DNA from 3 places in the Halomonas sp. CSM-2 genome. Region 1 is predicted to be linked to each of the others. Evidence: predicted binding sites of a transcription regulator. Region 1 holds the regulator's gene; each other region holds the start of a gene.
What was found. The regulator LexA, encoded in region 1, represses DNA repair genes until DNA is damaged. The targets are predictions, from matches to a motif close to TACTGTNTANNTANACAGTA.
Positions count from the first base shown of each region.

Region 2: a site for LexA is predicted at 2,274-2,293, ahead of recN (DNA repair protein RecN). Genes of this name have one in related genera too.
Region 3: a site for LexA is predicted at 5,340-5,359, ahead of B7L15_RS15810 (PA0069 family radical SAM protein). Genes of this name have one in related genera too.

Region 1 is NZ_NBYR01000013.1:126,857-137,598, forward strand. Features, by position in the region: gene ung (uracil-DNA glycosylase) at 1-6, shown strand, start outside; gene upp (uracil phosphoribosyltransferase) at 98-727, shown strand; gene B7L15_RS12805 (uracil-xanthine permease family protein) at 817-2,064, shown strand; gene mobB (molybdopterin-guanine dinucleotide biosynthesis protein B) at 2,092-2,655, shown strand; gene moaC (cyclic pyranopterin monophosphate synthase MoaC) at 2,660-3,466, shown strand; gene moaE (molybdopterin synthase catalytic subunit MoaE) at 3,469-3,921, shown strand; gene B7L15_RS12825 (ribonuclease J) at 3,949-5,544, opposite strand; gene purU (formyltetrahydrofolate deformylase) at 5,806-6,660, shown strand; gene lexA (transcriptional repressor LexA) at 6,657-7,322, opposite strand; gene B7L15_RS12840 (TetR/AcrR family transcriptional regulator) at 7,625-8,302, shown strand; gene B7L15_RS12845 (L,D-transpeptidase) at 8,280-8,804, shown strand; gene nagZ (beta-N-acetylhexosaminidase) at 8,863-9,888, shown strand; gene B7L15_RS12855 (hypoxanthine-guanine phosphoribosyltransferase) at 9,921-10,499, shown strand; gene ppsR (posphoenolpyruvate synthetase regulatory kinase/phosphorylase PpsR) at 10,511-10,742, opposite strand, start outside.
Region 2 is NZ_NBYR01000030.1:137-9,204, reverse strand. Features, by position in the region: gene fur (ferric iron uptake transcriptional regulator) at 1-415, shown strand, start outside; gene recN (DNA repair protein RecN) at 552-2,225, opposite strand; gene grpE (nucleotide exchange factor GrpE) at 2,423-3,061, shown strand; gene dnaK (molecular chaperone DnaK) at 3,185-5,119, shown strand; gene dnaJ (molecular chaperone DnaJ) at 5,296-6,447, shown strand; gene B7L15_RS18220 (DMT family transporter) at 6,536-7,435, shown strand; gene B7L15_RS18215 (ABC transporter ATP-binding protein) at 7,413-8,162, opposite strand; gene B7L15_RS18210 (FecCD family ABC transporter permease) at 8,156-9,068, opposite strand, start outside.
Region 3 is NZ_NBYR01000019.1:38,758-49,499, reverse strand. Features, by position in the region: gene B7L15_RS15840 (NAD(+) kinase) at 1-644, shown strand, start outside; gene B7L15_RS15835 (metallophosphoesterase) at 647-1,663, shown strand; gene B7L15_RS15830 (rhomboid family intramembrane serine protease) at 1,912-2,757, shown strand; gene B7L15_RS15825 (YeaC family protein) at 2,772-3,056, shown strand; gene B7L15_RS15820 (DUF2797 domain-containing protein) at 3,040-3,885, shown strand; gene B7L15_RS15815 (winged helix-turn-helix domain-containing protein) at 3,892-4,197, opposite strand; gene B7L15_RS15810 (PA0069 family radical SAM protein) at 4,238-5,323, opposite strand; gene pgi (glucose-6-phosphate isomerase) at 5,561-7,234, opposite strand; gene B7L15_RS15800 (PTS fructose-like transporter subunit IIB) at 7,403-9,145, opposite strand; gene pfkB (1-phosphofructokinase) at 9,142-10,113, opposite strand; gene ptsP (phosphoenolpyruvate--protein phosphotransferase) at 10,113-10,742, opposite strand, start outside.

The DNA.
Region 1 (10,742 bases):
CCTTAACCTGGTGACGGCTTAGGGGTAGAATACCGCCCGATTTTGCATGTTTGTGATCACCCGCGTTGCCCATAACCACCTGCTGTGAGGAAGTCCCATGAGTGTCCATGCCATTAACCATCCGCTTGTTCAGCATAAGTTGGGACTGATGCGCGAAATGGATTTAAGTACCAAGAGCTTTCGCGAGTTGGCGGGGGAAGTGGCCAAGCTGTTGACGTATGAAGCAACAAAGGGACTTGAACTCGAAGATCATACGATTGAAGGATGGAATGGGGAGCCGATCGGGACACGTCGCCTGAAAGGCAAGAAAGTAACGGTGGTGCCGATTCTGCGTGCCGGGCTTGGCATGCTCGAGGGCGTTACTGACCTGATCCCCAGCGCACGCGTCAGCGTTGTCGGGTTGTACCGTGATGAAGAGACGCTGCAGCCGGTCCCTTACTTTGCCAAATTCGCCAACGATATCGAAGAGCGTATGGCCATCGTCATTGACCCGATGCTGGCCACCGGCGGCTCAATGGTCGCGACATTGGACATGCTTCGTGAACGTGGCTGCGAGCATATGAAGGTGATCGTATTGGTGGCAGCACCCGAAGGGATCAAGCGAGTCCAGGAAGCCTATCCGGATATCGAGATTTATACGGCGTCGGTGGATGATCGGTTGGACGATAACGGCTATATCGTTCCTGGTCTGGGCGATGCGGGTGACAAGATTTTCGGCACCCGATAAGCATTGATGATTCAGCAGCCCCTGGCGTTTTACGTTAGGGGCATTTTTTTGCCCATCATTACCCCAAAGACCTGTGAGGAGTTTGCATAATGAATGATACGCCTAGCCAGCCTGAATCCTGGCCTCGCGTGTTGCTAACCGGAGCACAAATGCTGTTTGTGGCGTTTGGTGCTTTGGTCCTGGTGCCGCTATTGACCGGGCTTGATCCAAGCGTTGCGTTATTTACCGCTGGGATAGGCACGCTGCTGTTTCATACCGTAACCCGCCTGACGGTCCCCGTCTTTCTGGCCTCATCATTTGCTTTTATTGCGCCGATCCAGGGGTCGATCGCCAACTTTGGCGTGTCGGCCACGCTGGGCGGACTGATGGTGGCCGGTTTGGTGTACGTCGCGATTTCCATGGCGGTACGCGTCAAAGGCACCGGCTGGCTTCATCGCCTGTTGCCACCGGTGGTGGTGGGGCCGGTTATCATGGTAATCGGGCTGGCCCTGGCCCCGGTGGCGGTAGAGATGGCGACCGGTGAAACCAGCGATAACATCGGTTATGGCGCGGCGCTGTTCCTGTCCATGGCGAGCTTGCTGGTGACCCTGATCCTGGCTGTATTTGGTCGCGGGCTGCTGCGCTTGATTCCGATCATGGGCGGTATTGTTGTGGGTTATTGCCTGGCGTTGCTGATGGGGCTGGTCGACTTCACGCCTGTCCAGGACGCTGGCTGGCTGTCCATTCCGGCGTTTACCGCGCCGAGTTTTCACTGGGCGGCGATTCTGTTTATGATTCCTGTCGCCATCGCGCCGGCGGTGGAGCATATTGGTGACATGGTGGCCATCGGATCGGTGACCCGGCGTAATTACCTTGAAAAGCCGGGGCTGCACCGAACCTTGCTGGGGGATGGCCTGGCGACGACAGCGGCCGCTTTATTCGGCGGCCCGCCTAATACCACCTATTCAGAGGTGACCGGGGCCGTCACTCTGACCCGGGCTTTCAACCCGCGCTATATGGTGGTGGCCGCAGTGCTGGCCATATCGCTGGCGTTTATTGCCAAGCTGGGTGCGCTGCTGCAAACCATCCCAGGCCCTGTCATGGGGGGAATCATGACCCTGCTGTTTGGCTCTATTGCGGTGGTGGGTATGAATACGCTGGTCAGGGCAGGACATTCATTGACCGCGCCGCGTAATCTGGTCGTTGTGTCATTGATTCTTGTCTTTGGCATTGGTGGCATGCAGGTTGGCGGTGGTCAGTTTACGCTGCAAGGCGTTAGCCTGGCGGCGTTGGTTGGGATTGTGTTGAACTGGTTGCTGCCTGACGAGCCACAAGATGAACCTGATCATGCCCATTAACCTTTCTTCATTGGGAGCCGAGCGTTTATGCCGTTAGATTCATCGCTACCCTTTCCCGTGCTGGGAATTGCTGCCTGGAGTGGGACTGGGAAGACGACGCTGCTTGAGCAGTTGTTACCGCGGCTGCGGGCAGAGGGTATCCAGGTAGCGGTGATCAAGCACGCTCATCATCGGTTTGATGTCGATCAGCCGGGAAAAGATAGCTATAAGCTACGTAGTGCAGGCGCTACGCCCATGCTGATTGCCTCGAGCCAACGCCTGGCACTGATGCAGGAAACGCCAGACGGCGAAGAGCCGGATTTAAATCAGTTGTTGGCAATGGTGGCCGTGCATCAACCTGACCTGGTGCTGGTAGAAGGCTTTAAAGCTTGGCCACTGCCCAAGCTGGTGCTTTATCGTGAGGGGATAGGTGATGCGCAAATCCTGCAGAGTCAGGGTGTCGAAGCCGTCGCCCTTCAGGGGGCTTCTCCCATCTCTCTGTCGGCCACGACGACGCAACTGGCACTCGATGATAGCGACGGGATTGCACGCTGGATAATCGATTGGATGGCGGGCCAACGGCTCAATGATGTTTCACGCACTGATAGGTGACCCCATGCAGTTAACGCATCTCAATAGCCGCGGCGAAGCCCGCATGGTGGATGTTGCAGACAAACAGGAAACGCGCCGGGAAGCGGTGGCTTCCGGTCGTATTGTGATGCAACCCGCTACCCTGAAACAGCTCAGCGAGGGTGCTTTACCCAAGGGTGATGTGTTGGCCACCGCCCGTATTGCGGGAATCCAGGCAGCAAAGCGCACCCATGAATTGATCCCGCTGTGCCACTCGCTGGCACTTTCCAAAGTGGCCATAGAGTTTGATGTCGACCCCGATGAAAGCTGTGTTCATGTGACCGCGAACTGCCGGTTGAATGGCCGCACAGGTGTCGAGATGGAAGCGTTGACGGCCGTCTCCGTGGCCTGTTTAACGCTTTACGATATGTGCAAGGCGGTCGACAAAACCATGCGCATCGACGCGGTGCAACTGGATAGCAAAAGCGGTGGTCAGCGGGGAGATTATCAGCGCGAAGAAGCGCCTGAAACGGCGACGCCGATTGTAACGGGTCAGGGAACAGCCGGCGAAGTGAGCCTGGGCGGGCGCTGTCATTCGCCCTGCGTGCTGGTCAAGTTTCTTGCCGAACTACGCGAGCAGTTGGGTGAAAATGAGCGGGTAGTGACTTTCGATCAACTCGAAAGCCGCGATATAGCGGGCCTCAAAGTAGCGCTGGCGACTCAGGATGAACGTTTTCAGCTGTTGCAGGACCAGCGCACGCTATGTGCCATCAATCAGGTCATGGCCAATGATGATGCGCGAATTACCGACGATGACGAGGTTGCTTTCTTTCCGCCGGTCACCGGGGGCTGAAAATGGACATTACCATCCGCGTTCAAGAGGCGCCTTTTGACATGGCGTATGGCTATGAAGCCAGCATTGGGGGCCGCACGGATATTGGCGGCGTCGTCAGCTTTACCGGCCTGGTGCGTGATTTTAACGAAACACCCGATGTCACGGGATTGACCCTGGAGCATTATCCAGGCATGACCGAGTCAACCTTACAGCGTATTGCGGAAGAGGCGGGAGAACGCTGGGCACTAAGCGCCGTTACGATTATTCACCGTGTCGGCCACATGCGCCCCGGCGATGCGATCGTCAGAGTGCTGGTAGCGAGTGCCCATCGTCGCGAAGCCTTCGAAGCCTGCGATTTCATCATGGACTGGCTAAAGACTCAGGCACCGTTCTGGAAGAAAGAACATGGTCGCCACGGGGACTACTGGGTCAAGGAACGCCACTCGGATATCGAGGATGCTGCCCGCTGGTAGTCTCCGGGGAGCCAGCTTTGGGGTCGGCTAATCGTCCGCCACTGTCGCTGGCAGCTCGCTGGCCATAATCTGCAGGTGTACTTCAGGTAAATGCTGCAGCCGTTCTGCCAGCCAGGCAATCAAGCGGGGCTGAAGGCCCAGGCGCAGATCCGCCAACGTGTCGGCGTGGAGTTCGGCAAGCTGATCATCCAGCCATTCGCTGAAACTGTCCTCGTCGAATGAATTGGCACTTGTATTGTCCAGCATCAGGCGCCCGACGCGCGCCCACCCGGTTTGAGTGGCGGTCACCGGTAACGCAAGATAGAGGCTGCCGCGTCGTGGGAGGGTGCTGTTTTCGCTCTCCAGTCCAGGGTGGGGTACTACGCTGTTCTGGCTGACGATGCATGGCGGTTGCGGGTAGTGCTGCTCGTGATGCAGTCCCTGCTGATCGAAGCGGATCAAGTCGCCATTGACCGGCGCCAAGGGGGCTTGAATACCCAGGGACGCGGCCAGCTGCTGGTGGGCCTGTTGATGAAGGCTTTCACCATGAACCGGCAACAGGTGGCTTGGCGTCAGCCATTGATAAAAGCGGGTGATTTCGTCCTGTGCCGGATGTCCGGTCGCGTGAAGTTGCGGATGACTGAACTCATCGAATAGCTCGACGCCCAACTGCTGCAGGCGCTTTTTCAACTGCCCGATGGGTCTCTCGTTACCCGGAATGGCCTTGGCGGAAAAAATCACGTTGTCACCAGGCTGTAAATCCACGTGAGGATGACGCCCCTGGGCAAGTCGCTGCAGGGCGGCGCGTGGCTCACCTTGGCTACCGGTGGCAATGACCACGACTTCATCGGGCGGCAAATAACCCAGGTCATGGGCGGGCACGATGGCAGGAAAATCGTCCAGATAGCCGAGGCCGCGTGCGACACCCACCATGCGCTCCATCGAGCGCCCCATCAGGCTGACGCGCCGCCCGCACTGGTAGGCGGCACGGCCAATCGCCAACACCCGGGCGAGATTACTGGCAAAGCAGGAGACAATGATCCGGCCTTCGCAGTTGGCGAGCGTCTCGACCAGCGCTTTGGCGACATCGCCTTCGCTGCCTGAGTGGCCGGGTAGAGGGGCATTCGTGGAATCCCCCACTACCAAATCAACCGGCGCTAAGGCCTTGAATTGCGTCTGATCGATCGGCGCGCCGATAATTGGATCAGGGTCGAGCTTCCAATCGCCACTGTGCAATACACGATAGCGACCTGCCATGACCATCAGCGAGCAGCTCTCGGGTATCGAGTGTGGAACCGCCAGGAAGCGCAGGGTGAAAGGCCCGCTTTCCAATGCCTCACCTGGCTCGACCACATGAATGGCGGCGCTTGAGAGCTGATGTTCGGCAAACTTCAGGCGCAACAAGCCTGCCGCCAGCGGCGTTGCATAAATGGGGCATTGCCAGTGGGGCCAGAGCCAGGCGACCGCCCCAATGTGGTCTTCATGGCCGTGGGTGATGTAGAGCGCTTGCGGGGCAATGCCCAGGGCTTTGGGGGTTTCCAGGTTGGGCACCTGGAGTGGCGCATTGGGTAGATCCTGGCGAATCATCATGCCGCAATCCACGACGATCCAGTGATCTTCGTACCCATACAGCGTCAGGTTCATGCCAATTTCCCCGCAGCCGCCTAACGGCAAGAGGCGTAAGGGAGGGCGACGACGGGGACGAATATGAACGCGCGGTGGATGCATCAGATTAATAAAGCCTAGAAAGTAATTGGTTAACTATACGGGATGGGGCGGGCGGCTAACAATCACTGCCATTAAGGGCGGTGATTGCGAGCGCTTCATTCGGTACACTAGACGTTTGTTTAATGCCAGCGGACGGCCCGATCATCGTCGCCCGGCAAACCGTGAAGAGTAATGACTATGTCGCATTTTTATCGTTTGGTGGTGTCCTGCCCGGACCAGGTGGGGATCGTCGCGAAGGTATCGAGTTTTATCGCGGACCAGGGAGGGTCGATTACCGAGGCCAGCCAGCATTCCGATCTGGAAACCGGGCGTTTTTTCATGCGCTACGAAATATTGGCGGATTCGCTGGGTATGTCGGCAGAGGCATTACGTTCAGCCTTCGAGCCGGTGGCGGAGCGGTTTGACATGGACTGGGCGCTGGTCGATACCCGGAAACGGCAGCGGGTTGTCCTGATGGTTTCGCGAGAATCCCATTGCCTTGTCGATTTGCTTTACCGCTGGCAGGTGGGTGAGCTGGACTGCGATATCGTGGGTGTGATTTCCAACCATGACGACATGCGTTCGTTAACGGAATGGTACGGAATACCATATCACCATGTGCCGGTGGATCCGGCAGACAAGACAGCGGCCTTTGAGCAGGTGCAGGCGCATATTGATGATGCCCGGGCCGACAGTATCGTGCTGGCTCGCTACATGCAGATATTACCGCCAGCGTTGTGTGAACGATATGCGGGGCAGGTCATTAATATCCACCACAGTTTTCTGCCGTCTTTTGCTGGCGCCAAACCCTATCACCAAGCCTACCAGCGTGGCGTCAAGTTGATAGGGGCTACCTGCCATTACGTGACTCAGGAGTTGGATGCAGGGCCCATCATCGAGCAGGACATTCACCGGGTCAGCCACTGTCATACGCCGACCGATCTGGTACGTTTTGGCCGCGATGTTGAAAAAGCCGTCCTCGCGCGCGGTCTTCGCTGGCATCTGGAAGACCGCGTGCTGGTGCATGGCAACAAGACCATCGTGTTCAGCTAGCCGAGCGCCTGGCCATTGCCACCGCGAATAACGCCGACCCCAACCCCTTCGATATCAAGTGGTTGGGTGCGTAGGTCGATATGGATAGGGTCGAAGTCGGGGTTTTCAGCGATCAGGGTGACGTGATTCCCGTCGCGTTTGAAACGCTTGACGGTGACTTCGTCTTCCAGCCGGGCGACGACAATCTGGCCATCCCGAACGCGCTGGGTGCGGTGGACGGCGAGAAGGTCGCCTTCGAGGATGCCGACGTTCTGCATCGACAGCCCGCGAACGCGCAACAGATAATCTGCTCTGGGCGTGAAGTAGTCGGCGGGCAGGGGGCAGTAGCGATCAATATGCTCAGCGGCCAGGATAGGGCTACCCGCCGCGACTTCGCCAATGATGGGCAGGCCGTTGGCAGGGTCTGCGCCTGAGGCTGGCAGCACGTCTGGCGTTTCCTGGTGCTCCTGGTTGGGCAGGCGTATGCCGCGCGACGTATTGCGAATGATGCGAATGACGCCTTTACGCTCAAGTGCGCGTAAGTGTTCTTCTGCCGCATTGGGCGAACGGAACCCCAGTGCCTTGGCTATTTCAGCCCGGGTGGGCGGATAGCCGAGCTCAGCCATGGTCTTGACAATAAAGTCGAACACGTTTTGTTGACGAACAGTTAATGGCCGCGACATACCAGCCTCCAGATTGAATAAGTGAGCAAGACTGCGTTCCTGTTTACCTATCAGTATGTAGTCAACAGTCAGTATGTAGTTAACAGTATGTGGTTAAGTATACAGCATGTTCTCCTGTCCAGTATATAATGGGGGTAAGGCAGCTAACAAATTGATGTATATGAAGATGCAAAGCGGCGTTGGATAAGGGTTGGGTGTTCAGGTATACGTTGAGAGGTAACAAACGATAACGTAGTATCCTGGTTTGTTTAAAACATCCGTTTTTTATGGCCCGCTTTTTGGCCCGTCTTATGGAGAGCAGCATGGCTCAATCGGATACGGTGACCCGCATTCTGGATACTGCTGAAGTGCTTTTTGCAGAGCGCGGCTTTGCCGAAACCTCTTTACGCAACATCACCAGCAAGGCTCGGGTCAATCTTGCTGCGGTGAACTATCACTTCGGATCCAAGAAGGCGCTCATCCAGGCGGTGTTTGCTCGCTACCTGGATCCGTTTTCCCAACGTTTTCATGGCGCTCTGGACGAACTCGAAGCGCGCTACGAGGGTCGTGACATCCCCCTTGAAGTGCTCCTCGAAACCATGGCCACAACCGTGCTGACGGTGCCTGCCGAACGCAATAGCCTCAAAGTCTTCATGCGTTTGCTGGGGCTTGCGTACAGCCAGGCTCAGGGGCATTTACGACGCTACATCCAGCAGCAATACGGTGATGTGTTCAGCCGTTTCACCGAACTGGTTCGCCGTGCGACACCGGATCTGCCCGACGCTGAGCGCTTCTGGCGGCTACACTTTATGCTGGGTACCGTCATCTTTACGCTTTCGGGACTGGATGCGCTGCGCGATATTGCCGAAAAGGATTACCACCAGCATGTCTCGGTCCGCGACCTGGTTCGCCGACTGCGGCCGGTAGTGGTGGCGGCGATGAACGCGCCATTACCTGATGAGAAGGACATTGAGCACCATGCAGACACCGTCGCTCATTGAAATGCCGCCCCGCGAGGGGCTATGGCTGGAAATCGCCGCCCAGTCGCAGAGCTTGCGCGTCTGGCAAGGCGATATGTGTCGCCATGAGTGTGAAATTTCTACCGGGCGCCAGGGCATGGGTAATCGGCAGGGCAGTGGTCAAACGCCGCTTGGCTGGCACTATATTCGTGCCGCCATTGGTACTGATGCCCCGGAAAACGCGGTCTTTAAAGGCCGCCGCTGGACGGGCGAAGTATTTGACGCCGAGCTGGCGGCGGCGTTTCCCGAGCGAGACTGGATTCTGACGCGCATTCTATGGCTGTGTGGCCTGGAACCGGGGATAAACCGCGGTGGTCAGGTCGACTCCCAGCGACGCTATATTTATCTGCACGGTACGCCGCCGAATGAGCCCATGGGTCAACCAGCCTCTCATGGATGCGTGCGGCTGCGTAATGCAGATCTTCTTTGGCTTTTCGAGCATGCTGGACCTGGAACGCCTGTCTGGTTACACGACAGCCGCTGATCGTTGGACTCCTCGCTAATCATCGTCTAGAGTTAGCGCCTTTTTTGGACACCCCGCTATGACACATCCTTTGGGCTCGGTCATGTTGGACCTTGAAGGGACAACGTTGACCACCGCAGAAAGGCAGTTGTTGAAATCGCCCTCGGTGGGTGGCGTCATCTTGTTTTCGCGCAATGTGGAAGATGCCCACCAGGTCAGAGACCTGTGCAGCGAGGTGCGTAAGCTACGCCCCAACGTGTTGCTGGCAGTGGATCAGGAAGGCGGTCGCGTTCAGCGTATCAAGCAAGGACTGACGCGCCTGCCACCAATGGCTCGGCTGGGTGAGTATTACCAGAAGGATCGTGCGGCGGCTCTGGGGCTTACCCAGGACACCGGTTGGCTCCTGGGCATGGAAATGGCCGCCTGCGGGTTGGATATCAGCTTTGCTCCGGTACTGGATATCGATAGCGGTCTCTCCAGCGTCATCGGCGACCGCAGTTTTGGCTCGGAGGCCACGCAAGTCAGTGAACTGGGTGGCGCGCTGGTAGCCGGGCTGCATGAAGCCGGTATGGCAGCGATCGGCAAGCATTTTCCCGGTCATGGCGGCGTAGCGGCAGACTCGCATCTCGCCTTGCCCGTCGATGACCGGCCTTTTGAGACGCTCAAGCAACACGACCTGGTGCCTTTCAGCACCCTGGCCAAGAAGCTTGATGGTGTCATGCCAGCCCACATTGTGTACTCGGCATTTGACAAGCGACCCGCCGGCTTTTCGCCCAGTTGGCTGGGGATGCTGCGTCAGTCGCTGGGGTTTAAAGGCTGTATCTTTTCCGACGATTTGAGCATGGCCGGCGCCCATAAGGTAGGAGGGCCGCGCGAACGCGCAGCGGCTGCTCTCGCTGCCGGCTGCGACATGTTGCTGGTATGCAATGACCGCGAGGCGGCGCTTGAGGTCGTTGCCGCCGTTCCAACTTCAGCGTCTGTCAGGCCCGGCAAGCTTCGCTACAAACGCGCACGTCCCGATTTGGACGCGCTATCCGCGCTTAGCCGCTGGCGGCGCACGCATGCCCAGTTAGAGGCCATGGCCGCTGATTCACGCAGCAGTTAACGATCGTTTTTACCAAGTAGACTGGAACTTCAATGGCAAAGCTAGACAAAGAAGCGCTCGCATCCCTCGACACCATGCGCGAGCTCATGGACAACGCGGACTGCTTGATTTCCCAGCAGCAGGTGGAGCAGGCGCTGGACCGTATGGCCGAGCAGATCAGTGCGGATCTGGGCGATAAACTACCGGTCTTCTATTGCGTCATGAATGGCGGCTTGATCACCACGGGCCATCTGTTGACCCGGTTGGGCTTTCCGCTTGAGGTCGACTACCTGCATGCCACACGCTACCGCAACGAGACCCGCGGTGGAGAGCTTTTCTGGCGGGTATCGCCGGAGATTCCCATGGCCGGTCGGCATGTCGTTATCGTCGACGACATTCTGGATGAAGGCACAACGCTATCTGCGATTCTGAACTATTGCCAGGAAGCGCAAGCCGCCAGCATTACCACGGCGGTGCTGGTCGATAAACGGCACGATCGCAAGGCAGTACCCGGATTGAAAGCCGACTACTGCAGCCTGGAAGTCGCCGATCGTTATGTCTTTGGCTTTGGTATGGATTACAAAGGCTATTGGCGCAATGCCCCGGGAATCTTTGCCCCCAAGGGCATGTGATCTGAGGCGGTTTAGCGGGGTGAAAAGCGCCGCGCCAACCCGGTTTCAGCAATCATGCGGGTGGATATCTCTTCCACGGAAAAGCGCGTGGCGTCGATAAAAGGAATGTGCAGGCGACGGTATAACGCTTCTGCCTGCTCGATCTCCTGCATGCATTGATCCATCGAACTGTAGCGGCTATTGGGCCTGCGTTCGTTGCGGATGGCGGCCAGACGCCTGGCGTCGATTGTCAGGCCAAACAGC
Region 2 (9,068 bases), on a different contig from region 1:
GAAAGTGACCCTGCCGCGCGTCAAAATCCTGCAGATTCTCGAAACTGCATCGGGTCAGCACCACCTTAGCGCAGAAGAAGTGTATAAAACACTGATAGATGCGGGCGAAGATGTGGGGCTGGCAACTGTCTACCGTGTGCTGACTCAGTTCGAGTCGGCGGGCCTCGTGATTCGTCATAATTTCGATGGCGGCCACGCGGTATTCGAGATGACGCAAGAAGATCACCATGACCACATGGTGTGTCTGGAAAGCGGTGAAATCGTTGAGTTCGTTGACGAGATCATTGAGCGACGCCAGCAAGAAATCGCTGAAGAGCACGGCTATGAATTAGTTGACCATGCGTTGGTGTTATACGTGCGCCCCCGAGGATCGGACGTAACACGCCAGGACAGCGGGCCGACTAATAAGAAATAGGGGCTACCCCTAGCTCAGGCTTTGATGCACGCCCTAATGCCTCTAGGCTGCCTGGCTTAAATACCAGGCGGCCTGGGGGCGTTTTATTGCGCGCTTGAAATACACGGTTGCCCAGCAGCCCTTCAGCCCGCCATCGTCAGTGGGGCTGGCGCTGGCTGGCATTGAGCATTTCACGGGCATGGGCCAGGGTTTGGTCCGAGAGTTTGACGCCGCCCAGCATGCGGGCCAGCTCGCTGACCCTGCCCTGTTCATCCAGCAGGGCCATGTGCGTCAGGGTGGTATCGCGCCGGGCGTGTTTCTCAATGTGCAGGTGCTGGTGAGCCTGGGCGGCCACCTGAGGCAGGTGGGTGACCGTCATTACCTGGCCGTTTTCACCCAGCTTGCGGAGCAGCTGGCCGACAATCTCTGCAGTGGCACCGGAAACCCCGACGTCGACTTCATCAAACACCAGGCTTGGTATGGTTGAGTGAGACGCGGCGACGACCTGGATAGCCAGGCTGATGCGCGAAAGCTCACCGCCAGAGGCAACTTTGGTGAGCGGTCTGGCGGGCTGTCCGGGGTTGGCGCTGATTAAAAAGTGAACCTGATCGACGCCTTCCGCCGCAGGTGTATCCCTGGGCGTGACCTCCACTTCAAAGCGTGCCTTGCCCATGGCCAGGAAACTTAGCTGCTGCTGGACCTCCTTCCCCAAACGGACGGCGGCTTTCTGGCGTCCCTCGCTCAGGTGCTTGGCGTCACGTCGATAGCGCTCGCGAAGTTCCGCTACCTGGGCACCCAAGGCCTCGATGTCGTTCTCGCTGTTATCCAGTTCGGCCACTTCCCGGCTCAACTCCGCATGCAGTGCACAAACCTCTTCGGGTGCCACATGGTGCTTGCGGGCAATACGGTGCACGTCCGCTAAACGCTCTTCCACCCACGCCAAGCGCTCGGGGTCGAGTTCGGTGGTGCTGGCGAGACGGTTGAGCTCGCTGGCGGCCTCTTCGACCTGAATGCGCGCGTCGCTGAGCATCGCCAGAGTGTTAAATAACGTGCCCTTATCGCTGCCCGGCAAGGCGCTTAAATGTGTATAAGCCTGGTTGAGCAACGATAGTGCTCCCCCCTCGTCGCTGGCGCAGCAGTCAGCAGCAAACTGCGTTTCGCGGAGTGTTTCATCGGCGTGGGCCAGGGAGTGTTGTTCTTCTTCAAGGGTTTGCAGTTCGCCTTCAGCAAGGCCCAACTGATCGAGCTCCTCCACCTGATAGCGCAGCAGCTGTCGCTTGGCTTCTACCTCGCTGCCGGCTTCCTTGCGCTGCTTGAGGCGACGGTTGGCGCTGCGCCAGTCACGGTACGTCTCGGCCAGCTGCTGGGCGGTGTCGCGAAGGCCCGCATAATCGTCGAGTAGTGCGAGATGGGTTTCTTCGCGCATCAGCGCCTGGTGGGCGTGCTGGCCGTGAATCTGCACCAGGTGTTCCCCAAGCGCTTTGAGGTCGCTGATCGTGGCCGGTTGTCCGTTGATCCATGCTTTGGAGCGCCCGCTTGCCGTTACCACCCGCCTTAACAGGCATTCGTCACTGGGCAGTTCGCGGCTGCTAAGCCACTCGCTTGCCGCGGGCAAATGCTGAATATCAAAACGCGCTGAGAGGTCAGTGCGTTCGCTGCCATGGCGCACGCTGCCTGCGTCGGCGCGTTCGCCCAGGCAAAGGCCCAGTGCGCCGAGCAGAATCGATTTGCCGGCCCCGGTCTCGCCGGTAATGGCGGTCATGCCATGGGTCAGGTCGAGTTCCAGGTGCTCAACGATCGCGTAATCTCGAATGGCAAGCTGAGTCAACATGAGGGCCTCCTGAGGCGCAGCGGAACGAGCGTAGTCAATGCGTCTGAATATTGTTGTTTTATACAGTAGTCGAAAACACGCTTCAATGCCCACTTGAGATGGCTTTTATGGTCCCCATATACGGTGCAGAGCCAATTTACGTTGCTATTTATTATTTGGGCGTATCGCACGCCTCTCGAACGTTGCAGGAGCTAGGCATGGCAAAAGAACCGCAAACCCCGATGGACGACGAGCTGGCTCGCCACGAGCAGGAAGCAGAGACGCCGGAGCAAGAAGCTGAAGATCGCTTGGTTGAAGGCGAACTGGAAGGCCTTGTCAATGACGATGAAACCGTCGTCGATCGTGTCGAGGATGAGGCTGAAGTCGATGCGCTGGCCGCCAAGGTGCAGGATCTGGAGCAGCGTCTGGCAGAAGCCCAAGATCAGTCGCTAAGAGAAGCCGCCGAAGCGCAAAACGTGCGCCGCCGGGCGGAGCATGAGGCTGAAAAGGCGCGCAAATTCGCCTTGGAGAAGTTTGTTAAAGAGCTTCTGCCGGTCATCGACAGCCTGGAAAAAGCGCTTGAGTCGATGCAGGAAGACGCCTCCGAGGTTCATCGCGAAGGGGTCTCGATGACCCTGAAGATGCAGCTGGATGTGCTGAGCAAGTTTGGCGTTGAAAGCATCGATCCCCAGGGCGAGCCGTTTGACCCACAGGTCCACGAAGCCATGGCGATGGTGCCGAACCCTGAGCAGGAGCCAAATACGGTCATGGAGGTCATGCAGAAGGGTTACTTGCTGAACGGACGCCTGGTCCGCCCGGCCATGGTCGTGGTCAGTCAGAAAGCGAGTGAGTCATAACGCAGTAAAGGCCTAAAAAGGGCCTTGAAAAGTCTCAGGTGGCCCCCAGATAAAGGGGCAACCCCGCGGGAAATCCCGCAACCAGTTTGATGTATTGAAACAACCGAATACGAGGTTCTTATTATGGGACGCATTATTGGTATTGATTTGGGCACCACAAACTCCTGTGTATCGGTGCTCGATGGCGACAGTGCAAAAGTCATTGAAAACGCAGAAGGCGGCCGTACGACGCCGTCCATCATTGCGTACACCGAAGACGGTGAGACGCTCGTCGGTCAGGCGGCCAAGCGCCAGGCGGTGACCAATCCTGAAAATACGCTTTACGCTATCAAGCGCCTGATTGGCCGTCGTTTCAAAGACGACGTTGTTCAGAAAGATATCAAGATGGTGCCGTACAAGATCACCGAAGCCGATAACGGTGATGCCTGGGTAGAAGTGAAAGGCCAGAAAATGGCACCGCCGCAGGTGAGCGCGGAAGTGCTCAAGAAAATGAAGAAGACGGCAGAAGACTACCTTGGTGAAACCGTCACCGAAGCGGTCATCACCGTGCCGGCTTACTTCAATGACAGCCAGCGCCAGGCCACTAAAGATGCAGGGCGCATCGCCGGTCTGGATGTCAAGCGTATCATCAACGAGCCGACCGCAGCGGCGCTTGCCTATGGCATGGACAAGTCACGCGGTGATAAAACCATCGCGGTATACGACCTGGGCGGCGGTACCTTTGATATTTCGATCATCGAAGTCGCCGATGTCGACGGCGAAACCCAGTTTGAAGTGTTGGCCACCAACGGTGACACCTTCCTGGGTGGTGAAGACTTCGATCTGGCGCTGATCAACTATCTGGTTGACCAGTTCAAGTCGGACAGCGGTATTGACCTGTCAGGCGATAACCTGGCCATGCAGCGTCTGAAAGAAGCCGCCGAGAAGGCCAAAATCGAACTTTCCAGCGCCCAGCAGACTGATGTCAATCTGCCCTATATCACGGCCGATAACACCGGTCCGAAGCACCTGAACGTGAAAGTGACCCGCGCCAAGCTGGAGTCGCTGGTAGACGATCTGGTGCAGCGCTCGATGGAACCCTGCAAGATGGCGCTGAAAGATGCCGGCCTGTCGGCCTCCGAGATCGACGACGTTATCCTGGTCGGTGGTCAGACGCGCATGCCGCTGGTTCAGCAAAAAGCCGCTGAGTTCTTCGGCAAGGATGCACGTAAAGACGTCAACCCGGACGAAGCCGTGGCCGTGGGTGCCGCAATTCAGGGCGGCGTTCTGGGTGGCGACGTGAAAGACGTGCTGCTCCTCGATGTAACGCCGCTGACCCTGGGCATCGAAACCCTGGGTGGCGTGATGACGCCGCTGATCGAGAAAAATACCACCATCCCGACCAAGAAGACGCAAACCTTCTCCACGGCGGATGACAACCAGACGGCAGTGACCATCCACGCCGTCCAGGGTGAGCGCAAGCAAGTGTCGCAGAACAAGTCGCTGGGTCGCTTCGACCTTGCCGATATTCCGCCGGCGCCGCGCGGCGTGCCGCAGATCGAAGTGGCCTTCGACCTGGATGCCAACGGTATCCTGAACGTCTCCGCGAAAGACAAGGCGACCGGCAAAGAACAGTCGATCGTCATCAAGGCGTCCAGCGGCCTGACCGAAGACGAGATCGAGCAGATGGTACGCGACGCCGAAGCCCACGCCGACGAAGACAAGAAGTTCGAGGCGCTGGTGCAGTTGCGTAATCAGGCGGACGGCATGATCCACGCCACCCGCAAGACGCTGGAAGAAGCTGGTGACAAGGCGACCGATGACGAGAAGCAATCCATCGAAACCGCGATCACCGAGCTGGAAGAAGCTACCAAAGGCGATGACCAGGAGCTGATCCAGCAGAAACTCGACGCACTCACTGAAGCGTCTGGCCAGCTGGCACAGAAGATGTACGCCGAGCAGGCTGAAGGCGCCGAGCAGCCGGGTGAGGAAGGTGCCGAGCAGGGCAACGCCAAGCCCGATGAAGACGTGGTCGACGCCGAGTATGAAGAAGTCAACGACGATCAGAAAAAGCAGTAAGCGCTCTTTCTGACGAGGTAGGCGGCGACGCGGGGGGCAACTCCCGCGTTGCTGTTTCCACGTCAAAGACGCAAAAAGCTTAATGTGTCGTTAAATACTGTGTCTTAAATACTCTGTCGTTAACACATAGTTAAATGTGCAGTTGAATGCGTAGCTAACCAAGAGGCGTAGGACCCATGTCCCAACGCGATTATTATGAAATCCTGGGTGTCGACAAAGGGGCCGATCAGAAAGAGATCAAGAAGGCCTACCGTCGCCTTGCGCAAAAATATCACCCCGACCGCAACCCGGAAGACGATACTGCCGCGGAAAAATTCCGCGAAGTGTCAGAAGCCTACGAAGTCCTGACCGATAGCGAAAAACGTGCGGCCTACGACCAGTTTGGTCATGCCGGTGTCGATGGCCAGGGCGGTGGCTTTGGTGGCGGTGGTTTCGGCGGCGGTGGCGCTGGCGATTTCAGCGACATTTTCGGCGATGTGTTTGGCGATATTTTCGGCGGTGGCGGCGGGCGTCGTCGTGGTCCCAATGCCCCGGCGCGCGGTTCTGACCTGCGCTATAACCTGGAGTTGGACCTGGAAAATGCGGTCTCCGGTACCACGGTTGATATCCGTGTGCCGCGCCATATTGAATGTGACCGTTGTGACGGCGGCGGTGCTGAACCGGGGTCAAGCAAAGATACCTGCCCCACCTGCCATGGCCACGGCCAGGTGCGTATGCAGCAGGGCTTTTTTGCGGTTCAGCAAACCTGCCCGACCTGCCATGGCTCAGGCCAGCACATCAAGGTGCCGTGTCACAAGTGTAACGGCGAAGGGCGCGTGCGCGAGACCCGGACACTGTCGGTGAAAATCCCGCCGGGTGTGGATACCGGCGACCGTATCCGCCTGAACGCGGAAGGCGAAAGCGGCATCAATGGCGGCCCGCCAGGCGACCTGTACGTCCAGGTGGCCATCAAGCCGCACCATATCTTCCAGCGTGATGGCAAGCACCTGCAATGTGACGTGCCGATCAATTTCGTCGATGCAGCATTGGGCGGTGAGCTGGAAGTGCCGACACTCGATGGTCGAGTGAAGCTGAAGATTCCGCCGGAAACCCAAACCGGCAAGATGTTCCGGCTCAAGGGCAAGGGCGTCAAGCCGGTTCGCGGCGGCGTCCCTGGCGACCTGCTGTGCAAAGTCGTGGTGGAAACGCCCGTCAAGCTCAGCGAGGAACAAAAGAACCTGCTGCGCCAGTTCCAGGAAAGCCTGGACGGAAGCAACAGCCACCATTCACCCAAGAAAACCGGCTTCTTCGACAGCGTGAAGAAATTTTTTGAAGAGATGAAGCCGTAATGTTGGGGAGATAGCCAACCGTCGGCTGTTAAGCGCAAAAACCCTCGGTCCGCCGGGGGTTTTTGCTGTATGGGGAGTGCTGCGCATCATGGATAACCTTCAGGATAGGCCCGTAACAGGGATTTTGCTCAGGGTCCTGTCAGGTCTTCTGTTTACCGGCATGCTGGTAAGCATCAAGGCGGTCAGCGATGCTGTGCCGGTCGGCCAGTCGGTGTTTTTTCGCTCGCTGTTTGCGTTGTTGCCGATCGTGGTGTTTCTGGCCTTGCGCCATGAATTCCCTCGTGGCCTGGCAACGCGTCGTCCGCTGGGTCATGCTCTGCGCTCGGGGTTGGGAGCGGCGGCCATGTTCGCCTCCTTTGCGGCGGTCGCGATATTGCCGGTTGCCGAGGCCACGCTGCTCGCTCAACTGACACCAGTGTTCATGGCGGTAGGCGGGATATTGCTGCTGGGTGAGCGGTTTTCGCTCTATCGAGCAGGGGCGATTGTATTAGCGCTCAGCGGAATGGCGGTATTGGTGCTGCCTGGGTTGGGCAAGGATGGGGCGCATGGCCAGGTGGCCGGCTATGCGCTGGGCGCGCTTAGCGCCTTGTTAACGGCAGGGGCGCTGTTGACCGTTCGGCGGATTTCACGCACGGAAACGGCGGGTTCCATCGCGTTCTATTTTATTCTGGTGTCGTCGTTGGCAGGCCTTGCAACCCTGCCATGGGGCTGGGCGGCGCTTAGCCCGGTCGAGTTTGGGCTGCTGGTGCTCTCGGGCCTGTTTGGCGGGGCGGCGCATATCGCGATGACGCTGGCATTACGCTACGCGGAAGCGTCCCGTCTGGCACCCTTTGAGTATATTGCCCTGGTTTGGCCCGTATTGGCGGATTGGATGTTGTTCGGGATACCTGTCTCGAGTGCCTTTCTGCTGGCACTACCGCTGATGCTGAGCGGGGTGGCGCTGGCCGCCATGGAAGGGCGGCGGCTTAAATGGCCTCTTCGACGATAAGCTGCGGGCTGCCTTTTGAGCAGGGCTCGATCCGCGCATTGACCCGATAAACGGATTGCAGCAGCGAGGGCGTGATGACGTCCTCCGTGGGACCGCAGGCAATCAGGCGGCCATGTTCGAGGACCATGGCGGCATCGCTGAAGCGCAGCGCATGGCCCAGGTCATGCAACGCCACCAGAATGAGCATCTGGCGCTCATTGGCCAGCCGCCTTAGCACACCCAGCAGGCTAATCTGGCGGTTAAGGTCGAGCGCCGAGGTGGGCTCGTCGAGCATCAGAATCTCGGGCTCCTGGACCAGCGCCTGGGCGGCACTGACCAGTTGGCGCTGCCCACCGCTCAGGTCGCCGATATCACGCTCGCCAAGCACGGCAATGTTCAGCTCATCAAGGGCGCGATCAACCTGGGCCAGGTCCTCGTTTTGCACTTTCAGGCTGCGTCCCTGCATGCGCGCTAACAGTACCGACTCATACACCGTCAGTACAGCTCTTGCCCCCGTGTCCTGGGGCATATAGGCCACGGGCCGCTCGGCACTGGTACCGCTGATAGTGACCTCGCCGTCACCTTTCAATAGGCCCAGGATGCGGCGAAAAAGGGTCGATTTACCGGCGGCGTTAGGCCCCAGCAGGGCGACCATCTGCCCACCCTGAAAGGCTGGTGTCGTAATGTCCTGGATAATGGGAGTACGCCCGTAGCGGGCGGAAACATGAGTCAGCTGTAGGGTTACCATGACGCCTTCTTGTGGTTAAGCACGAGAAATAGAAAGAAGGGAATGCCCACCAGTGAGGTAATGATACCAATGGGGATGATGGTGCCGGGGATGATGATTTTGGAAATCACGGACCCGACGGAAAGAATCAGCGCGCCACACAGCGCCGAGCCGGGCAGGAAGAAGCGCTGGTCTTCGCCTAGAAGGATGCGTGCAATGTGCGGCCCGACCAGGCCAATAAAGCCGATGGTGCCCACAAACGCCACTGCAATCGCGGCCAGTAGCGATACCAGTACCAGCACTTCCAGTCGCAGCGCGCGAGGATTCACGCCCATGCTTTCGGCCTTGGCATCGCCCAGTCGCATGGCGGTGAGCGCCCAGCCGTGACGTGCCAGTAGCGGCATCACCATGGTCAAAATGCTCAGCGCGATCCAGAATTTTGGCCAGGTGGCTTTGGTGAGGCTGCCCATGGTCCAGAACACCACTGCGGCTACGGCCTGCTGGCTGGCAAAAAACTGAATCAGCGCCATGAGGGAATTGAAGATAAATACCATCGCAATGCCCAGCAGCACGATGGTTTCCACCGTCACGCCGCGCTTGAGGCTGAGCGCATGGATGAGAAAGGCGGTGACCATGGCCATCAGAAACGCATTGATAGGCACCACGTATTCGATGGCCGCCGGGATAATCGCGACGCCAAAGGCTAGCCCCAGAGCGGCACCAAAACTTGCGCCCGCCGAAATGCCCAATGTGAAGGGGCTGGCCAGCGGGTTGCTCAGGATGGTTTGCATCTGCGCCCCGGCGATGGAAAGGCTCGCGCCCACCACCAGCGCCATCAGGGCTACTGGCATGCGGATTTCCCAGAGGATCACCCGGGCCTGCTGGCTGACGCTGTCGGGGGTGAACAGCGCGGCCATGACCTCGCCC
Region 3 (10,742 bases), on a different contig from region 1:
GCACCCTGTGCCATAGCGGTACGCTGATTCTAGGCGTTAACCGCGGGCGGCTGGGGTTTTTGACCGATATCTCCCCGGATGAACTGGAAACCCGCGTTAGCGAAGTGCTGGCCGGCGAGTTCGAGCGCGAAGAACGCTTTCTGCTGGATATGGCGTTATATCGCAACGGTGTGATGGTGGGGTCGGGGGAAGCGCTCAACGAAGTCGTTGTCCATCCTGGCAAAGCGGTGCGCATGATCGAGTTCGAACTTTTCATCGATGGCCAGTTCGTATACAGCCAGCGTAGCGATGGGTTGATTATCGCTACGCCGACAGGCTCTACTGCCTATGCGTTATCCGGGGGTGGGCCGATCATGCACCCCAAGCTGGATGTGATTACCCTGGTGCCGATGTTTCCGCATACGCTTTCAAGCCGCCCCATTGTGATTGATGCGGCCAGCGAGATTCGCCTGCACATCGGTGAGACCAACCAGTCCTATCCCCACGTCAGCTGCGATGGGCAAACCCGCTCGGTTGCCAAACCGGATGATGTTGTAGTCATTACGCGTAAGCCAGAGCGAGTCCAACTGGTGCATCCCATTGGGCATAATTTTTACGAGGTGCTGCGCAGCAAACTTGGCTGGAGCAACCGGTTGGGAGACTGAAGATGGTTCATCAAGTCGCCGCCAAGCCGGTGTTTGAAGGCTATGATCTGATTGGGGACGTGCACGGCTGCGGAGCAACACTTGCAGCGCTGCTCGAAAAGCTTGGCTATCGCCAGCGCAATGGCGTCTATCGCCACCCGCGGCGTCGGGTGATATTTCTTGGTGATCTTATCGACCGGGGGCCACGTATCCGTCTTGCCGTGACGATAGCCCGGCGTATGGTCGAGTCCGGCGAGGCCCAGATTGTCATGGGCAACCATGAATATAACGCCCTGGCGTATACTCACCCGGCACCGCCGGGTAGCCAGCAGCGCTGGTTACGCGAGCACACACCGCGTCACAACCGGATTATTCAAGACACGCTGGAACAATACCGCGACCACACCAATGAATGGGAAGATACGCTGGCGTGGTTTAAAACGCTGCCGCTGTTTCTCGAACAGGATGGCTTTCGGGTGGTACACGCCTGCTGGGATCATCAGCTGATAGAGCAGTTCAAACAGGATTACCCCGATGGTTGCATGGACGACGATTTTCTTGTCGCCTCGACCGATCCGACGACCCAGGCATTCCGCATCCTGGATCGCCTGACGCGGGGCAGCCATCTATCGCTTCCTGATAATGTCGCTATTCACTCGGGAGATGGGTTTACACGGCGCAGCTTCCGAACCCATTTCTGGGCGGCATCGCCACAGTACTGGGGCGATGTTGCCTTCCAGCCCGATAATTTACCCGGCGATCTAGAACAGCGGCCGCTTACCCAAAATGAGCGTAAGACGCTGAGTTATTACGGTCCCGACGAACCGCCTTTGTTTATTGGCCATTACTGGTGTGAAGGCATACCTGCGTTACCCACCGCGAACATTGCCTGTCTGGATTACAGTGCGGTGAAGTATGGCCGTCTGGTTGCCTATCGTTGGAATGGCGAACAAAACTTGAATGCTGACCAGTTTGTCTGGATTCGTGTCGCCAGAGAAGAGCAACGTGTTTTAAACACCTTGCAGGACGACGATGATTGAGCTGAATTGTTGTTGTTACATTAATTTACATAAATTTTGCAAAACATATGAACTAACGCTGCCGCCGCTCGTCAGATTAGGTGTTCCCTTGAATGATCCCTTGCTATTTACCCGGCGGCCCCCTCCGCCGGTTTTTTTTGGTGAAAATAATAACCACTGTATTGCCACGTCCAGGCGTGATCTATCCAATGGGTTGCCAAGCTTAGCGTTTGTATGAAAAGCCTATGTCGTTATCATAAAGGAAGCCTATGCACCCCGTAATGCGTTTACCCCCTGACGTCGACACCCAGGCGCTTCGCAAAGCGCTCTGGCGTTATCGTATTGGGCACCGGATTACCGCTGAAGGCGATGCCCAGGTGCTCTGGGTCGCCGACCCGGGTCAGCGTGAAGCGCTTCTCGCGCTGGTGGCCCGCTGGCAGCAGGGTGAACCTCTTGAGTTAGCGGAGCAGGTCTCAAAGGTGGATTCCCCGGCGCTATTCTCAACGCTTAAACGGTTGCCGGTTACCGTGGCCATGGTGGTGGCGAGTCTGGTGATCTTCGCGCTGATAGGTGTGTTTGGTGATCTGTTGATTGTGGCCCTCACCATTGTGCCGATTGGCATCGTGGGTGGTGAGCTAACCTACGGGTCGCTGACGGAGACGCTGGCCAGCGGCCAGGTATGGCGCCTACTGTCGCCAGCGTTTCTGCATTTTGGCTGGATGCACCTGATCTTCAACCTGATGTGGGTATGGTATTTCGGGCGGCAGGTTGAAGCGTTACAGGGCGGAAGGACGCTGCTCCTGCTGCTGGTCGTTGCAGGGGTGTTGGCGAATCTGGCCCAGTACGCGACGGGTACAGTGTTATTCGGCGGTATGTCGGGCGTCGTTTATGCCTTGCTGGGGCACGTATGGCTGATGTCTAGACGGGTTCCGGGAAGCGGTTTTTTTGTGCCGCAGATGCTCGTCGTGTTCATGCTGGGCTGGATGGTGTTTACCATGACCGACATGGCCGGGCTGGTAGGTTTTGGCAATGTTGCCAATGAGGCCCATCTTGGCGGATTGATCGTCGGCCTGATAACGGGCTGGTATTATAGCGCGCGGCGTTTACGGTCTTAACTGAGGAGTTTGGCATGAGCGACATGACCTTCGACAAAATGATCAACCAGATGACCCCGGCGATTTACGAGAGCCTCAAGCAGGCCGTATCGCTGCGCAAGTGGCCGGATGGACGCTACCTCACGGCTGAGCAGACCGAGTTGTGTCTGGAAGCCGTGATGCGCTATGAAGCGGAAAACAACGTGCCCGAAGCGAACCGTGTCGGGTATCTGGAACAGCGCACCTGTGGTGCTGGCGCCACCGGGCAGGGCGTTTCACCGGAAATGGCCGGTCTTGCCAAGGATGCGTCGCGTGACTGATGGGGTAGTGCAGGGGTGCTTGCGTAAAATGGCGGTGGAACCGGGCCCGACCCAGGCTCAACCTGTCAGCTACCAGCTGCGCGCGGGTGAACACCGCATTGACTTGAACGAGCGGTTGGGGTTGCCTTTACAGCTGCGTTGGAGTGGTGCTATCGCCTGCACCCACTGCGGTCGTGCAACCAAGAAAAGCTTTGCCCAGGGTTACTGCTACCCCTGCTTCAAGCGTCTGGCCCAATGTGATACCTGCATCATGAAGCCGGAAACGTGCCATTATTTTCAAGGCACCTGTCGCGACCCTGAATGGGGAGAGCAGCATTGCTTTCAGCCGCATATCGTTTACCTGGCCAACTCGTCGGGTTTGAAAGTGGGAATTACCCGTAAAACGCAAATGCCTACCCGCTGGCTGGACCAGGGGGCGATACAGGCCTTGCCGATTCTGGAAGTCGATACCCGCCAGCAATCAGGCTTTGTGGAGATGCTGTTCAAGGAACATGTCGGTGATCGCACCAACTGGCGGGCTATGCTAAAAGGCGAAGTTGCGGAGCTTGATCTGAAAGCCGAACGCGATCGCCTGATGGCCGCAACCGCCAGCGGCCTTGGGCAACTTAGAAGCGAGTATGGGGCGGATGCCATTCGCGAACTGGATGGCCAATACCATGCCTTTCACTATCCGGTGGAGACCTTCCCACGCAAGATTATGTCGCACAACTTTGACAAGCAGCCGGAGGTCAGCGGTATCTTGCAGGGGATTAAAGGCCAGTACTTGATGCTGGATACCGGCGTGATCAATCTGCGTAAGTTTACCGGTTATGAGGTTAGCGTCGCTTAATACTGCTTAGGCGTCACGGTAGCCCAGTGCCTCTTGCAGGTATTGGGCGTGACTTGCCACCCAGCGTGGGTCAATCGCCCCCCAATCACGTATCTGATAGCGGCCGATGTTATGCCGCTCTCCCTTATCCTTTTCGAACACACACTCGATATCCAACTCAGCAAGCGAAGTAATGGTATCTTGCGCGGTGCGCCTTGGCATGCCGGTCGCCTCAATCAAGGCCGGGACGCTGGCAGCGCCTTGGTCAATCAGGTACGCCACGTACAGGCGACGGTAAAAGCTCGATTTGGTTTTGCTTAACGGCGCGGGCATGGCGCATCCTTTATGGGGTTCGACAGTAACGCTGCCCAGTCTAATAGAATAAATCCCCTTGCGCGCGCGGCGGGCGAAAATCGCGGGTATTCAATCCCTGCTCGGTGCGGGACTGCAACTTCCACTGGCGGCTGGCACGATTAAACCGCTGGCTGATCATTTCGGCAAACACCCCTTCACCGCGGAAACGCTTGCCAAAGCGGGCGTCATAATCCTTCCCACCACGGCACTGTCGAATCAAGCTCATCACTTTGGCAGCCCGCTCGGGGTAGTGGGCTTCCAGCCACGCCTCGAATAACGGCGCCACTTCATGGGGCAGGCGCAATAGCATCCAGGTAGCGGTGCGCGCCCCCGCTCGGCTGGCGGCTTCAAGAATCCGCTCAATTTCATGGTCGGTCAGCCCAGGGATAATCGGCGAAACCAGCGTGCCCACAGGAATCCCCGCCGTATTCAGCTCGCGGATGATTTTCAGACGGGCTTGAGGCGACGCCGTGCGCGGCTCCAGGGTGCGTTTCAGGTTGGCATCCAGACTGGTAAGGCTGACAAAAACCCGCACCAAACGGTGTTCGGCCATTTCCGAAAGCAACTCCAGGTCTCTCAGTATCAGGCTGCTTTTAGTCACAATGGTGACCGGATGGCGACATTCCAATAACAACTCAAGCAAGCGACGGGTGGTTTGGTGTTTCGCCTCCAGTGGCTGGTAGCAGTCGGTATTGCCGGAAAGGTTAATCGGACGGCATACGTAATTAGGGTGGCACAGCTCGTCGGTTAACCGCTCCACTAAACCGCTGCGGGCAATCAGCCTGGTTTCAAAATCCAGCCCTGGCGATAAATCCCAATACGCATGGGAAGGGCGGGCATAGCAGTAAACGCATCCATGCTCGCAGCCACGGTATGGATTCAGCGAGCGATCAAACGGCAAATCCGGCGAGGTGTTCCACGACAGCGCGCTTTTGCTCACTTCCTCGCGCACCTCGGTTACGATACTTGTGGATGTTTCCTCCCGCCACCAGCCATCGTCTTCCGCAACGCTTTGGGTGGGTGCAAAGCGGTTATGCGGGTCGTACGTCGCTCCACGTCCTTTGCGCACCGAGGAACTGCCATCAGCGTAATGAAAAGCCGTCATTTGCCACCCCGTTTATATATGGCTATATATACAGTATATGACGTTTTGTCCAGTGTGCAAGAATGAGTATAGAGCCATGTTTGGTTGCTTCAGCCTTTCCCGGCCAACCAGGGGAAACAGGCTAGGTCAGGCGGTGGGGTAGGTCGGGATATCGAAAAATGGTTGTATGGACGGTAAATGCAAAACGCCTTGGCTCTCTAAAGCCAAGGCGTTCCGCGTTATCCAGCACGTGATTCGCTAGCGCTTAGCGCTTTTTCCGCGTGGTTTTTTATCGCCGTTGGCTTTTTCGGCGCTGTCTTCACTTCCCCCATTCCCGGGAAAATGGCCGCGCAACAGCTCCAGCAGTCCCTGGGTCGAGGCATCGAAGTCGGCGGCGTTGGTGTCGATGCGTTCGCTGATTTCACCGGCGATGCGCTTGCCCAGCTGCACGCCCCACTGGTCGAAAGAGTTGATGTTCCAGATAACGCCTTGCACGAACACCTTATGCTCGTAGAGCGCGATCAGGGCACCCAGGTTTTTCGGCGTCAGCTCGTCCAGCAGCAGGGTGCTTGATGGGCGGTTGCCGGGGCAGCTGTAGGGGTCATGCTGGCTGAGCTCCTTGCTGTCTCCCTGGCTGCCTTCCATAAAGGCGTTGGCCTGGGCGAGCATGTTGGTCAGCAGCGCGAAGTGGTGGTCTTCGACACCCGGCTCGGGCTTGAGTGAGGCGATAAAGTCGATGGGCACGTAGCGCGTGCCCTGGTGCAGCAACTGGAAGAAAGCGTGCTGACCGTTGGAGCCGGTCTGGCCCCAGACAATCGGGCCGGTCTTGTAATTCACCGGATGGCCGAAGATGTCCACCGACTTGCCGTTGGACTCCATATCCAACTGCTGGAGAAACGAAGGCAGCTGGTGCAGGGCCTGGTCGTAAGGCACGATGGCTTGGGTTTCCGCACCAATGAAATTGATGTACCAGATACCGATCAGCGCCATCAGCACGGGCATGTTCTCGGAGAAGGGCGCTTCAATGAAGTGGTTATCCATCTCGTGAGCGCCTTCCAGCAGCTCGATGAAGCCCTCAAAGCCAATCGAGAGCGCAATCGGCAGGCCAATTGATGACCACATGGAGTAACGCCCGCCGACCCAGGCCCAGAACTCGAACACATTCTCTTCACGAATGCCGAATTCCATCGCTGCCTTGCGGTTGGTGGAGGCAGCGATAAAGTGCGCGCCCACATCGGCGTCTTCACCGGCGTTCTCCAGGAACCAGCGCCGCGCGGTCTTGGCGTTGAGCAGGGTTTCCTGGGTAGAGAAGGTCTTGGTCGAGACGATGAACAGCGTGGTGGCTGGGTCGAGACGCGACAGCACCTTCTGAATATGGGTGCCGTCTACGTTGGAAACAAAGTGGAAGTGCAACTCTGGGTGGCGGTACTTCAATAGCGCACGGACGGCCATGTTGGGGCCCAGGTCCGACCCACCAATGCCAATGTTGACCACGTCCTTGATGCGCTTGCCGCTATAGCCTTTCCACTCGCCGCTGCGCACCGCCTCGGAAAACTGCTTGATCTGCTCGCGGGTACGGGTGATTTCGGGCATCACGTCCTTGCCGTCGACAAATACCGGATCATCGCCGAGGTGGCGAAGCGCGGTGTGGAGAACCGGACGGTCTTCGGTGACGTTGATGATATCGCCCGAAAACATCTGGGCTCGGCGCTGGACGAGGGCGGAGTGGTCGGCCAGTTCGATCAGTTTGGCCTTGACCTCGTCGGATACGTGGTGCTTCGAGTAGTCGAGGAAAAGACCGCCCACCCGCAGGCTCATTTTTTCAAAGCGCTGCGGGTCATTGGTGAAATAGTCACGAATGCGATCGTTAGCGGTTTTGTCGCGCAGGCGTTCGAGAGCCTGCCACGTCACACTGCGGGTCAGCTGAAACATAGCGGTGTCCGTTGTTGTAGGTCGGCGAGTTGCCTTGATGTTATGTGTGTAAAAATACTACATAAAACGCGTGCTGTGGCAAACCATCGTGAACAAAAGCATGTTGTACGGTAATAAAACCAATAGCGAGCCCAATAAAAAGGCGGGCCTTGGCCCGCCTGGCATTGTTTAGCTGGCAATGGCCACTTGAGTAGCGCCCCGTTTGATCATGGCATAGCTCAGACCGGTAATCAGCGAGCCGACCACAATCGCGCTCAGGTAGAGCAGCACGGGGGTAATGGCATTGGGGATCAGCAGGACAAAAATGCCGCCGTGGGGGGCCATCAGTTTAGCGCCTACCAGCATGGAAAGTGCGCCGGTAACGGCACCGCCCAGCATGCAAGCAGGGATTACCCGCAGCGGATCTTTGGCGGCAAACGGAATCGCCCCTTCGCTGATAAAGCACATGCCGAGTACAAACGATGCCTTGCCTGCCTCGCGCTCGGGCGCGGAAAATTTATTGCGTGCCACCAGACTGGCAATGCCCATGCCGATGGCAGGTACCATGCCAGCGGCCATGATCGCCGCCATGGGACCATAGGTTTCCGAGGCCAGAAGTCCGACGCCAAAGGTATATGCGGCTTTGTTGACCGGGCCACCCAGGTCGAAACACATCATGGCGCCCAGCAGAATGCCCAGCAGCACGGCGTTGGTGGAGCCCATGTTTTCAAGGAAGCTGGTCAGCGCGGTAAGAATGCCCGCCACCGGCTCGCCGACGATATAGATCATTACCAGGCCAGTCACCAGGCTGGCGATGAGTGGAATAATCAGGATCGGCTTCAGCGATTCAATGCTCGAAGGCAGTTTAACGTAGCGGGTAACCGCCAGGGCGACGTAACCGGCCAGGAAACCGGCCAGAATACCGCCGATAAAGCCGGAGCCTATATCGGCTGCCAGCATGCCGCCAATCATGCCCGGCGCGATACCGGGGCGGTCGGCAATCGAGTAGGCAATATAACCGGCGAGTACCGGAATCATCAGCGCGAAGGCGGTGCCGCCGCCGATTTTCATCAGCGCGGCGGCCAGTGAGCCTTCTTCCTCGGCGGCGTTGATACCGAACACAAACGACAGTGCGATCAGCAAGCCACCAGCGACCACCATCGGCAGCATGAACGACACACCGGTCAGCAGGTGCTTGTAAACCCCTTTCTCTTTGACGCTTTTGCCTTCACTGCTGGCACTGGGCTGGTTGCCGTCTTCAATGCTGGCGTGAGCGAGGGCAGCTTCCAGTGTTGGGCGCGGTTTTTTCAAGGCACTGCCGGTGGAAGTGCGGTAAATGCGCTTGCCCGCAAAGCGGGCAGGGTCAACGTCGATGTCGCAGGCCAGCACGACCACGTCAGCATCAGCGATCTCTTTATCCGTCAGCTGATCTTGTGCGCCTACCGAGCCTTGGGTTTCCACGCGGATAGCGTGGCCCATGGCTTTGCCGGCTTCGGCGAGTGCCTCGGCCGCCATGAAGGTGTGCGCAACGCCCGTCGGGCAGGCCGTCACGGCGACAATATTCTGTCCTTCAGTGGCGCTTGGCGCCGCAGAACGGGCTGCGGGTGCATCGGTGGGTGCCTGATAAAGCGGCGCATCGCGTTTCGCCGTGGTCAAAAAGCCACTCGGGTCAGGGAGCGCGTCGGTAATCGGCGCTTGATAAAGCCGCTTGCCTTCAAAGCGCTCGGGCGCGGGCACATGATCTGCCGCGACGACGATCAGGTCGGCATTGGCAATCTGCTCGGCGGTGGCCGCCTGAAGCGGCGCCAGCTCACCGTGCATTTCCACATGAGCGTGCCAGCCCTGGCGTTCTGCAGCCTGCTCCAGCCGCTTGGCGGCGAGGAAGGTGGTCGCCATGCCGCTGGGGCAGGCGGTAATCAGAATAATATTCATAGCGTGGCTCCCTCGGTGATGGTGTCGTCAAGACGCCGTACCCGGGTCTGTTGTTGGAGTGAGTCGAAGTCGTCGGCCTGGGGGTTACCCACGCCCACATGGCGGACCGCATCGGCAGATAATGCCGTGGCAAAACGAAGGGTTGTTTCGGGATCGTGGCCGCTGAGCAGGCCGTGGAGCATGCCCGCAACGAGCGTATCACCGGCGCACACGGTGTTGACGGCGGTCACGGACGGTGGCGTTGCCTGCCAGCTGCCCTGGGCATTCACCCACAGCACGCCATCGGCGCCGGCAGAAACAAGCGCCTGTTCCACGCCGCCCTGATGCAGACGACGCACCGCCTGGGTCAGCGCAAGGCTGGTTTCAAGCGGCGCACCGGCCCAGTGTGCAAGCTCAAGTTCGTTGGGCTTGACGGCGGTGGGCTTTACCTCAATGGCGGCGTTAAGTGCCGCGCCGCTGGTATCCACCCAGAGAGGAACGCCGCTGGCCTTCAGGTGCTTTAGAAAAGCACGAAAGTCATCGAGACTGAGCCCCGGCGGTAAACTGCCCGCCACCACGACGGCGTGAGGCGGTGTGGCGTTATATAAATGTGCATCCAGCCTTGCCGTTAAGCGTTGCAGATCCTTTGAGGTGATCGGCGTGCCGGGCCCGTTGATGTCGGTGACCCGGCCGCTTTGTTCAGCAAGCTTGGCATTGATGCGTGTTTCCCCTGCTACGCGCACAAAGTCATCGTGCAAGGCGGCGTGCTGAAAGGCCAGCGCGAAAGGCGCGTCGTTGTCAGCGCCCAGAAAACCGCTCACGGTAACGTCATGGCCTAACCCTGCCAGTACGCGGGCGACATTGACGCCTTTACCCGCGGCTTCCAGCTGTGCGCTGTGGGGGCGGTTAACCGCCCCTGGAATGAGCTGGTCAAGACTGAACGCCAGGTCCAGTGCCGGGTTGAGCGTAATGCATAGCACACGGGCCATCAGCGAGCCTCCAGCGCGTCGCGCACGTCATCGCTGGTGGCCTGAGCCAGCGCCAGTTGAGCACTGGCCTTGGCATCCGCCAGATCAAATTCGCGCAGCCGTGCCTTGACCAACGGAATCTGGCGCGCGCTGACCGACAGTTCATCGACACCCAGGCCGACCAGTACCGGCACCGCCATGGCGTCTGAGGCCAGTTCGCCGCAGACACCGACCCATTTGCCCTGAGCATGGGCGGCGTCAACGGTCATCTGGATCAAGCGCAGTACCGCGGGATGCAGGCCGTCGGCCTGGGCGGAAAGCTCCGGATGGCCACGGTCGATGGCCAGGGTGTACTGGGTCAAATCGTTGGTGCCCACCGAGAAGAAATCCACCTCGGCGGCAAGCGATGGCGCCAGCAGGGCACTGGAGGGCACTTCGATCATCACGCCGAGCTGCACGTCAGTGGCACGTTGTGATGGCGAAATTTCGCTCAGCAGCCGATCATAGATCGCCTTGGCGGCGCGGAACTCGGCGATGTCCTTGACCATCGGCAGCATGATGCGCAAAGGGCTGTCTTTGCCGGCCATCAACAGCGCGCGAAACTGGGTTTCGAGCACTTCCGGCTGGGTCAGCGCCAGGCGAATGCCGCG